2 regions of the Psychrobacter sp. LV10R520-6 genome follow, and region 2 is predicted to be linked to the other one. Evidence: predicted binding sites of a transcription regulator. Region 2 holds the regulator's gene; the other holds the start of a gene.
What was found. The regulator PhoB, encoded in region 2, activates phosphate uptake and scavenging genes when phosphate is short. The targets are predictions, from matches to a motif close to TGTCATNAANCTGTCATAA.
Positions count from the first base shown of each region.

Region 1 (5,206 bases), 510 kb from region 2:
AGTATTGATTATTCAACGCGGTAAATAACAGCGGAGCAGTCTCGCCAGTGATACGCGCAAATGCCAATAGTACGCCGGTGATTAAGCCTGCCCGCGCTGCTTTGATGGTTACGCCCAGTACCAGCTTCCATTTCGGCGTTCCTAACGCGTAAGCTGCTTCACGCAGAGTATTGGGCACTAATAACAGCATGCTTTCGGTGGTTCTTACCACCACTGGAATGACAATTAACGCTAGGGCACACGCGCCTGCCCAACCAGAAAAGCTATAATTTTTGACTAATATTGCATAGATGAATAAGCCAATCACAATAGATGGGGCAGATAACAGAATGTCATTTAAAAAACGAATGACTTGTCCCAGCCAATTGCCATGCGAGAATTCCGCCAAGTAAATCCCTGCCAGCAGGCCAATTGGCGCCCCGATAAACAATCCACTACCTGAAATCATCAGCGAGCCGACAATAACGTTGCGCAGACCACCGTCGGTCATTGGTGGTGGCGTGTCGGCGGTAAATACTGGCATTTGCACCAAACCGCTAAAGCCTTCAACGCCTAAAGTAATCAAAATCCACGACAGCCAAAATAGCCCAAATATCATAGCTGAGGCTGCAAAGCCCAATCCTACTTTATTCCACAGTCGGCGACGGCGATATAACCTTTGGTCGCTGGCCATAATGGGCTTAGTCGAGGCTTGAGTAATGGCAGACAATGCGGTCATGCAGCAGATTCCTTATTATTTACTAACTTTCTACAGTTTATATTTTTCATTAAATAGTATTTTTTAATAAACCATTTATAAAATGTCCGGCTTAGCAAAAACGACTTAACAATAATGACAGCGGCTACTATCCAAAAGTTATTCTCCAGCACGCTTATCCATGCCGCGTAGCAGCAGACGTGAGATACTCAGAACGATAAAGGTAATCATAAATAGTATCAGCCCTAAATGCAGCAGCGCCGATAGATGCAGCGGATCGGACGCTTCCGCGAATTCATTGGCCAAGGCTGAAGTGATAGAGACCCCCGAAGCAAACATACTGGGACTGATATTAAAGGTATTACCAATCAAAAAGGTCACCGCCATAGTTTCCCCCAGCGCCCGACCTAACCCTAAGATGATGCCGCCAACCACACCAGTTTTGGCATAGGGTAGAACAATCTTAAACATTACTTCCCACCTGGTCGCGCCCATGCCATAGGCAGATTCTTTGAGAAGTGCAGGCACAACCGCAAACACATCACGCATGGTGGCGGCAATAAAGGGAATAATCATAATGGCAAGCACCAACGAGGCGGTGAATAAACCAATACCCATCGGCGCACCAACGAAAAGCTTACCGATGAGGGGCAAACCGCCTAAATTTTCGGTCAGCCATGGCTGGATGTTGTTGCCAAAAAAAGGTGCGAATACGAATAAACCCCACATACCATAAATGATAGAAGGAATACCGGCTAACAGCTCGATGGCAATGCCCAGTGGCTTCTTGAGAAAAGAGGGACACAGCTCAGTCAAAAATATCGCAATACCAAAGCTAATAGGAACGGCAATAGCCAGCGCCATAGCGGAAGTGACAAGCGTGCCATAAATAGGGGCAAGAGCGCCATATTCATTGGCGACTGGATCCCAGTTATTACTGGTATAAAAGTCCAGTCCAAACGCTTGCATACTTGGCCACGCACCGATAACCAGTGACAGTAAAATCGCCCCTAAGCTTAGCAACACAAAAAGTGCTGCCGCTTTGGTAGTGGTGACAAATATTGCATCCCAACGTTTTTGTTTGTTCAGTTGTGTCTGCAAATTAAGTCCTGCCATGACCACCTCAATTAGTTTGATAAATATGCTTGAAAATGAATGGGTTAAATATAAATATTTTAACTATGAGTTACGCCTATGATCTGCTTATCAGCAAAATCACAGGCGCATGGGAGGGTATGTTGTTACTATTATTGTTATTGTTACTGCGGGGTATAGACCGGCTTGCCGTCCTTACCGACCACTTGCTTCCAGCTGTCTTTGAATAGCGCGACTGCCTTATCAGAAAATGGCACATAATCTAGCTCAATTGCTGCGTCATCACCTTGGTCATAAGCCCAGCTAAAGAAGTTTAGCGCGCCGGCCACTTGCTTAGGATCTTGCGGCTGTTTATGTACTAAAATAAAGGTTGCAGCGGCAATCGGCCATGCCTCGGCAGTTTCAGAGTTGGTAATGACCTTATAGAACCCTGCTTGCTGCGACCAGTCAATATCCCCTGCCGCCGCAAAGCTTTCTATTGATGGCTGCACAAAGTTGCCTGCCGCGTTTTTGAGTGCCACATGTGACATATTATTTTGCTTGGCATAGGCGTATTCGACATAACCAATGGCATTGTCCATTCGGCTGACATAACTTGCCACACCTTCGTTGCCTTTACCTGCTGCACCGCGAGCAGACGTTGGCCATTTGACTGTCTTGTCAACGCCAACATCACTTTGCCATTCAGGTGATACTTTTGCTAAGTAATCGGTGAAGTTAAAAGTCGTGCCTGAGCCATCTGAGCGAAACACAGTGGTAATAGGCCTGTCTGGCAAGCTTAAATCTGGGTTAAGCTGCACGATAGCAGGGTCGTTCCATTTTTTAATATTACCCAAATAAATATCTGCCAGCATTTTGCCATCTAGCTTCAATTCGCCCGGCTCTATACCTTTGATATTGACCACTGGTACCACGCCGCCAATCACGGTTGGGAATTGGATCAAACCTTCTTTCGTCAATTCTTCTGGCGTCATTGGTGCATCTGAGGCACCAAAATCGACGGTGCCTGCGACGATTTGCTTAATACCGCCTGACGAGCCGATAGATTGGTAGTTGACTTTTCCACCGGTCGCGTCATTATAGTCGGCTGACCATTTGGCATAGATAGGCTGCGGGAATGAAGCACCGGCTCCAGTAATATTCATTGAAATTTGATCGTTGCTGGCAGGGCTGGCACTATTCGTGGTACTACTATCAGTGCTACTGCTGGCAACTGCGCTACTGTCAGTAGCCGGCTCTGCGGTGTCGGTTGATTTATTACACGCCGTAAGTGCTAAGGTACAACTGACGGCCACTGCTAATAATGAATAACGCATGTAAGACTCCTAAAGTTTAACAACGGTACGAAAAATTCTAGTCCGTGACATGCGTTGCATTGTGCCAAGCTTTAATGACAGTTTGATGACAATAGTAATATTAATAACAACAGTAATAAAAGCAGTAGTAATAAGGGCGAAAGCATCTCCATGTTAGTAAACCAACCTTGATTAACCGATCTAAAATCGAATACCATTAAATAATTTAGCTAAACAATATTAATAATTAATCTTAATAAAACTATAGATTCCAAATGATTATAAATATGGCCGAATATCATTAGCAGTCAGGTCGAAAGTTTGCTAGTATGAAGTTGATTTACAACACTGACAGACTCGGGGTGCGATGTATTATTGACTGATTTATAAGCAGTCATCGTATATTCGCTGAGAAACCACCCGCCGAACCTGATGCGGTTAGTACCGACGCAGGGAAGTCTGAGCTGATGTTATGGTCTTGCAACGGGTGTGCAGAAATGCCTTATTATTAGAATTACTCTTTAGCTCTGTTTTAGTAGCTAGAGTTCGCCGGTTAATAAAAAGTATGGCGGTTAATAATAAGTGGCACCCAACGCTCCAGTTAGTCCTATCCATTAGCATCATATTTGCTAGTGCGATTAATTTATACTGACGATTGGGTTAAACTTGCATGCATAATTGACGCTTACCCCGCAGATTCTGGCGGTGTTGCCTTTACCATTAGACAACACGCTAGGACAGCATATGACTATTTCAAACGCTACTTCGAATGCACACGTCGCTAAGACTTATATCCCAACCGACAATTCAGTAGAAACACCAGCTAACACGACTGTCAGCAAGGCAGATAAAAAAGCGGACGCTCTAAAGACACCTGCCCATCGCAACCAAAAAGACGCCCGTTTTGAAGAAGACGCTCGTGACTTACATCGTATCCTTCCCGCCTCCCGCAAAGTCTATATCGAAGGCTCAAGACCCGATATCCAAGTCCCGATGCGCGAGATTAATTTAGCCGATACCCCTGTCGGCGGTACTGGCGACCAAGAGGGTGAGCACAATCCTCCCTTTTATGTCTACGATACCTCAGGCGTTTATACTGATCCCAATGCCACAATCGACCTTACCAAAGGGCTGCCTAAGCTACGTGAAGGCTGGATAAACGAGCGCGGTGATACCGAACAGTTAAGCGGTCTATCAAGTACCTACGGACAAACGCGCGCCCGCGACATCAGCACTGCCAATCTGAGGTTTGCTCATATCGATAAGCCGCGCCGTGCCAAAGATGTCGCTGGTAAAACCGGCAATGTCACCCAAATGTACTATGCCCGCCGCGGTATTATTACTCCTGAGATGGAATATATCGCTATTCGCGAAACCCAAAAGCAGCATGAATCAACGGACATGCGTCAACATGATGGCGAGAGCTTTGGCGCTAACACGCCTACTGTTATTACGCCTGAATTTGTACGTAGTGAAGTGGCGGCAGGTCGTGCAATTATTCCTAATAATATTAACCATCCTGAGTCTGAGCCGATGATTATCGGCCGTAATTTTTTAGTCAAAATCAACGCCAATATCGGTAACTCGGCGCTGGGTTCATCTATTGATGAAGAAGTCTCCAAAATGACTTGGGCAACACGTTGGGGCGCGGATAACATTATGGATTTATCCACTGGTAACCATATTCATGAAACTCGCGAATGGCTGATTCGTAACTCACCCGTACCGATTGGCACGGTCCCTATTTATCAAGCATTAGAAAAAGTCGATGGCGTCGCTGAGGATTTAACATGGGAGATATTCCGCGATACCCTTATTGAGCAAGCGGAACAAGGCGTTGATTACTTCACCATACATGCTGGCGTGTTGCTAGATTACGTGCCCCTGACTGCCGGACGCCTGACGGGTATTGTCTCGCGCGGCGGCTCTATCATGGCGCAGTGGTGTATGGTGCATCAACAAGAGAGTTTCTTATATACTCATTTTGAAGACATCTGTGAGATTATGAAAGCCTATGATGTCGCCTTTAGTCTAGGTGATGGCCTACGTCCTGGTTGCTTGCAGGATGCCAATGACGAAGCGCAATTTAGCGAACTAAAAACGCTGGGGGAGCTGACCA
Region 1 is NZ_LT900024.1:2,847,511-2,852,716, reverse strand. Features, by position in the region: gene pstA (phosphate ABC transporter permease PstA) at 1-673, opposite strand, end outside; gene pstC (phosphate ABC transporter permease subunit PstC) at 857-1,813, opposite strand; gene pstS (phosphate ABC transporter substrate-binding protein PstS) at 1,957-3,108, opposite strand; TPP riboswitch at 3,436-3,560, shown strand; gene thiC (phosphomethylpyrimidine synthase ThiC) at 3,832-5,206, shown strand, end outside.
Region 1: the regulator PhoB is predicted to act here: its motif matches at 3,181-3,199, upstream of pstS (phosphate ABC transporter substrate-binding protein PstS).

Region 2 (5,206 bases):
AACCATCGTAATCTAAAAGAAGCGTTATGTAGTCGATCCAAGTTAAAAACGATACAGTGCTGCTGGTATGAATTTTTTGCAGCCTCTGTCCCGCTTGCGAACAGCAAGCAAGAAAAATTTATAGCAGTAGCACATTGCTATGAACGTACCTCTTTTATTTTGAACTAGATATATTAGAGACTATCAAAAACCTATGTAAAAATGATATAAAACAACAGCCCTATAGCGGCCTTAATTTTAAAACAATACCATTCAAGCGGCTACAAGCGCATATAAGGAACGTCGATGCTACCAACTGAAAGAAATCGGCAACAACAACCAGCGTTTTTCAGCCGTCTGATAAGTGTCCTATTAAAGTCCATTTTTTTATTAGCGCTTTTGTTTGTGCTGGATAAATTGCTACCCAGTATTAGTCAACAAACCCAATCTTTTGTGGTGTCAAAATGGCAGCAGATTAATCTATTACAACAGGAATTGCCCACAGAAAACAGCTTACCAAGTCCGCTACCAGAACAGCATCTGACAGATACATGGGGCGGCGCTCGTAGCGAAGGTCGGTCCCATGAAGGCATTGATATTTTTGCCCCGCGTGGCACGCCCATTAAAGCAACGACAGCAGGGGTGATCAGTAAAGTTGGGCAAAATAATTTAGGTGGACGAGTGGTAGTCATTGTGGGTCCAGGCGGCGCTGGACATTATTATGCCCATATGGAAGACTACGCTGATATCAGCACGAATGATTGGGTCAATGCAGGCGATGTTATCGGTTATGTGGGTAACAGTGGTAACGCTAAGGGCACGCCGCCGCATGTGCATTACGGCATTTATATTAATGGCCGCGCGGTAAATCCTTATCCGCTACTATCCAAAAATAACTAACAACTTTAGTATTTTTCTAGGTTATTTAGGTTATCGGTGTCTGGAATCGTTGTGGTTATAGTCGTCAAATCAGGCTCAGCTGCGCAAATACGGGCAGGAGGAAATAAGATGCTAAAGGTCGATCCTTGTCCTTCCTCCGACTCAATATTTAAGCTGGCTTGATGCTGATACAGGGCATGCTTCACTATTGCTAACCCTAGACCTGTTCCTCCGGTAGCGCGGCTACGTCCACTGTCCACTCGATAAAAACGCTCGGTTAATCGGGAAATATGCTGCGGTGCGATACCGATGCCATCATCGATGACCGCAAACACGCAACCCTTCTCGGTCGCTGTCCAACTGATAACGATATTGCCGCCTTTTGGGGTATATTTGATGGCATTAACTACCAAGTTTAATAAAGCGCTATTTAAATAAAGCTCCGCACCATATATATTACTTTCGGTATTCACCTGCAAGCTAATATGATGGCCATACTCTTTATTATAAACACTGGCATCGTCAAACAATTGAGTGAGCAACCGGTTCATATCGATGCAATTGAGCGTCGGCTTTTCTTCATTCTCTAGCCGTGATAACAGCAGTAAATCGTTGACGATGCTGTTCATTCGCGCGGTTTGTTGGGTCATAAGTTTAAAACCGCGTTGCCACTGCGGCGCAATATCGGGCTGGTCAGAGAAGGTCTCAAGATAGCCCATCAGCACGGTCAATGGTGTCCGCAGCTCATGCGAGACATTGGCTACAAAATCTTGACGCATCTGCTCTAAATGCTGCAAGCGGGTGACGTCATAAATAATCAATAGCTTCTCGCCACCAAAATGCGTGACTTCACACTTTAGGTAGCGTCCTGGATTAAGCCATGACACCATATGAATACCGTTATTTGGAGAAACTGTCGTCTGATAATATTGCCGAAATTCTGGCACTGTAATGAGGTTAAAGATACTGTTGCCTTGGTCGCTTGATTGTAGCGCCAGTAAGTCTTCTGCTGCCTGATTCCACCATTCCAAATCATCAGTATCGTTGAGCAAAATAACCGCATCTTGTAAGGCTAATAAAGAACTTCTAATTTTTTTGACCAAACCCATTAGTTTCTGTTGAGTGAGCCTTTCTTGTTTACGGTTTTGATACAGTTGCGATGCCACCACACTGAGACCGCCCAGCATATCAGGAGACGGCGTATTCACCGGTTTATTAATCCAAGCGTTGAATCGCTGTAAGGTATACATCCGCCACAAGCTATATGATAACAGCGCCACGATGATGCTTTCCAAAAGATAGGAGCTGTATAAACCTAACGCCACCCCACCGCTTAACCAAAACAGCAGCCACCGTATATCTGCCCATAGCAGCGCATATCGGGGCGTTGGGCGTCGTTTGTTATCCGCAGACGTCATCATATTGATATACTATCCTCACCACCAGCAACTGTTCCACTGTTCCACTGTCACTATGCCATTTTTACTAAATGTAGTTATCTTACTAACCTACTGTTACTAACCTATTTTTCTCAATTATTCTTGTTCAACCAAGCTAGAAAACCGATAACCAGTGCCGCGTACGGTTTGGATTAAGCTGGCACAGTCATAAGGTTGCAAGAGTTTGCGTAGACGGCGAATATGCACATCAATCGTGCGGTCTTCTATATATACATTGCCACCCCATACTTGGTCAAGCAATTGAGTACGGGTATAAGCTCGCTCCGGATGACTCATAAAGAACGCCAATAATCGATATTCAGTTGGCCCAATATCAATCACCTTGCCATCGGCACTGACCCGCTGACTTTTGGGGTCAAGGCTCAATCCTGCTACTTCAATGGGCTTATCGGCACTCAGTGCACTGCTTCGACGCAGCACCGCTTTAATTCGTGAAACCAGCTCACGTGTTGAGAACGGCTTAGTAATATAATCATCCGCCCCTGCATCCAGCCCTTGCACTTTATTGTCTTCTTCGCCTTTGGCCGTGAGCATAATGACCGGAATCTCGGAGAGCAGCTCGTCTTTTTTGAGCATCCGGCAAAAATCAACGCCACTTTTATCACCCGGTAGCATCCAATCTAGTAAAATGAGCGCGGGACGATGGTCAACCACTTGTTGGTGCGCCTCCGCTACATCGACGGCTTGCAAACAGTCAAATCCTGCCATCTCCAAGGTCATGACAATCATTTCACGGATTGCCGGCTCATCTTCGACAATCAAAATTTGCTCATTCTGCATACGATAGCCTTTTTTTAAATGACAGCTTTTAAATGATAAGTAGTAAATGGTGGGTTAAAGGAATAGGCAAATATAATAGTAAACGCTCGCCACTCTCCCCTTATTAAACAACTTTATTATGACGACTTGATGACAATTTAAATTAACTGACAACTTATTAAATTAACAAACAGCTTAAACTTCCAATAAAAAGTTAAGCGGCCCATCATTAATACTTTCGACTTGCATATTGGCCCCAAACTGTCCGCTAGCAACTATAGGATGCTGAGTTTTTGCATAAGCTATCAGCTCAGAAAACAATGCTTGCGCGGCATCGGGCTTCATAGCTGCACCAAAATCTGGCCGACGTCCGTTATTAGTATTTGCCATTAAAGTAAACTGCGACACCATTAATAATCCGCCGCCGACTTGTTGTACATTTTGATCAAGCTTGCCAACTTTGGCAGGATCAGCAGTATTCTCGAAAATACGATAAGTAAGAATTTTATCTACTAACCGCTGCGCACTTTGTAGGCTATCGTCATGCCCCAATCCAATATACGATAATATTCCGTGTTCAATTCTGCCAATACAACTGTCATCAACCGTGACGCTGGCACGGCTCACCCGTTGAATAAGTGCTTTCATTTATTAATTCCTTAGCAGATTATGATCATACCCTAATACGTGGTTCATGTTAAAATGCGGCTATTGATTTACTTATTTTCTATTCTTATTTTAAACCCTATTCCGGTAACCTCGTCATGACTTTATTTACTACTCTACAGCAGTTTGTCCCGCAGCAGCAGCTGAGCAAAGTTGCTGGACGTTTGGCTGCAAGCCGTCACCCTGTCGTCAAACGCGTCTTTATTCGCAGCTTTGCCAAGGCTTATAACGTTCATTTGGATGACTATGAACGTCAGAGCTTCAAGGCTTATGAGAGCTTTAACGACTTTTTTACCCGTGAGCTTAAAGACGATGCGCGCACCATTGATAGCACTACCAATGGTATCGTCAGCCCCGCCGATGGCGTGATATCACAGTTGGGTCAGATACAGAATCATAAGCTACTACAAGCCAAAGGTCGGCATTACGATGTGGGTCAGCTGCTTGCCGATAGTGAAGATGGCAGTTATTTCGCAGATGGTAGCTTTGCGACTGTCTATCTAGCGCCCAGCAACTATCACCGCGTCCATATGCCATTTGCTGGCACCTTAACCAAAACCCGTTATGTTCCCGGCGCCTTATTTTCGGTTAATACTACCACTGCCGCTAATATTCCTGACTTATTTGCTCGTAACGAGCGCTTGGTATGTATGTTTGATACTCAGTACGGTAAAGCTGCGGTAGTAATGGTCGGCGCGATGATTGTCGCCGGTATCGAAACGGTCGCTACTGGAAAAATCAATCGTACGGACGACATTCAAGAGGCGAGTCATAACATGAGCTTGGCAAAAGGCGACGAGCTCGGACGCTTTTATTTGGGCTCAACGGCTGTTGTAGTATTGCCAAAAGCTGCAAAAGCGGACTGGCAAGACAATATGACCGCTAATGCTAGCGTACAAATGGGACAGTTATTAGGTAAGTCTCATATGAAGGTTAACGCTAATACTGTTAACACTGATGAGAAAAATGCTAGCCCTACGAATGACGATAAAGAAACCTAAACCATCATTTTTTAATCTAAGATTTATAAAACCAAGGGTTTGTCATCACTGGCAAACCCTTTTTTGATGTCATAAGTAAGTAGCTGTTTCGTTGAGTAGCTTTTTAATTTAAGCACTTCAATCAAAACCCTACTTAATCAAGTTACTAATAGTTTTGAATGCAGGATCTTTACTACTACGGCATAGCTCAAACAAGATAGTTTCTACAGTAGTAATCACCCCGCCAGCACGGCGAATGCGACGAATAGCTTGCTTTTTATCGTAAGGAAAACGCGAACCTACCGCATCACCAATGATGACCGGCTGCATACCATTATCGAGCAAATCAAGCGCCGTTTGTAAGACACAGACATGAGTTTCAACGCCGAATAGTAAAACAATACTGCGATTTTGCTGCGCAAGATGGTTCCAGGAGTCATCATTATCACAGGCACTGAATGTGACTTTCTCAAAGCCTTTGGC
Region 2 is NZ_LT900024.1:2,335,115-2,340,320, forward strand. Features, by position in the region: gene U1P77_RS09655 (M23 family metallopeptidase) at 286-879, shown strand; gene phoR (phosphate regulon sensor histidine kinase PhoR) at 885-2,279, opposite strand; gene phoB (phosphate regulon transcriptional regulator PhoB) at 2,394-3,098, opposite strand; gene dtd (D-aminoacyl-tRNA deacylase) at 3,273-3,725, opposite strand; gene asd (archaetidylserine decarboxylase) at 3,842-4,744, shown strand; gene U1P77_RS09680 (isochorismatase family protein) at 4,874-5,206, opposite strand, start outside.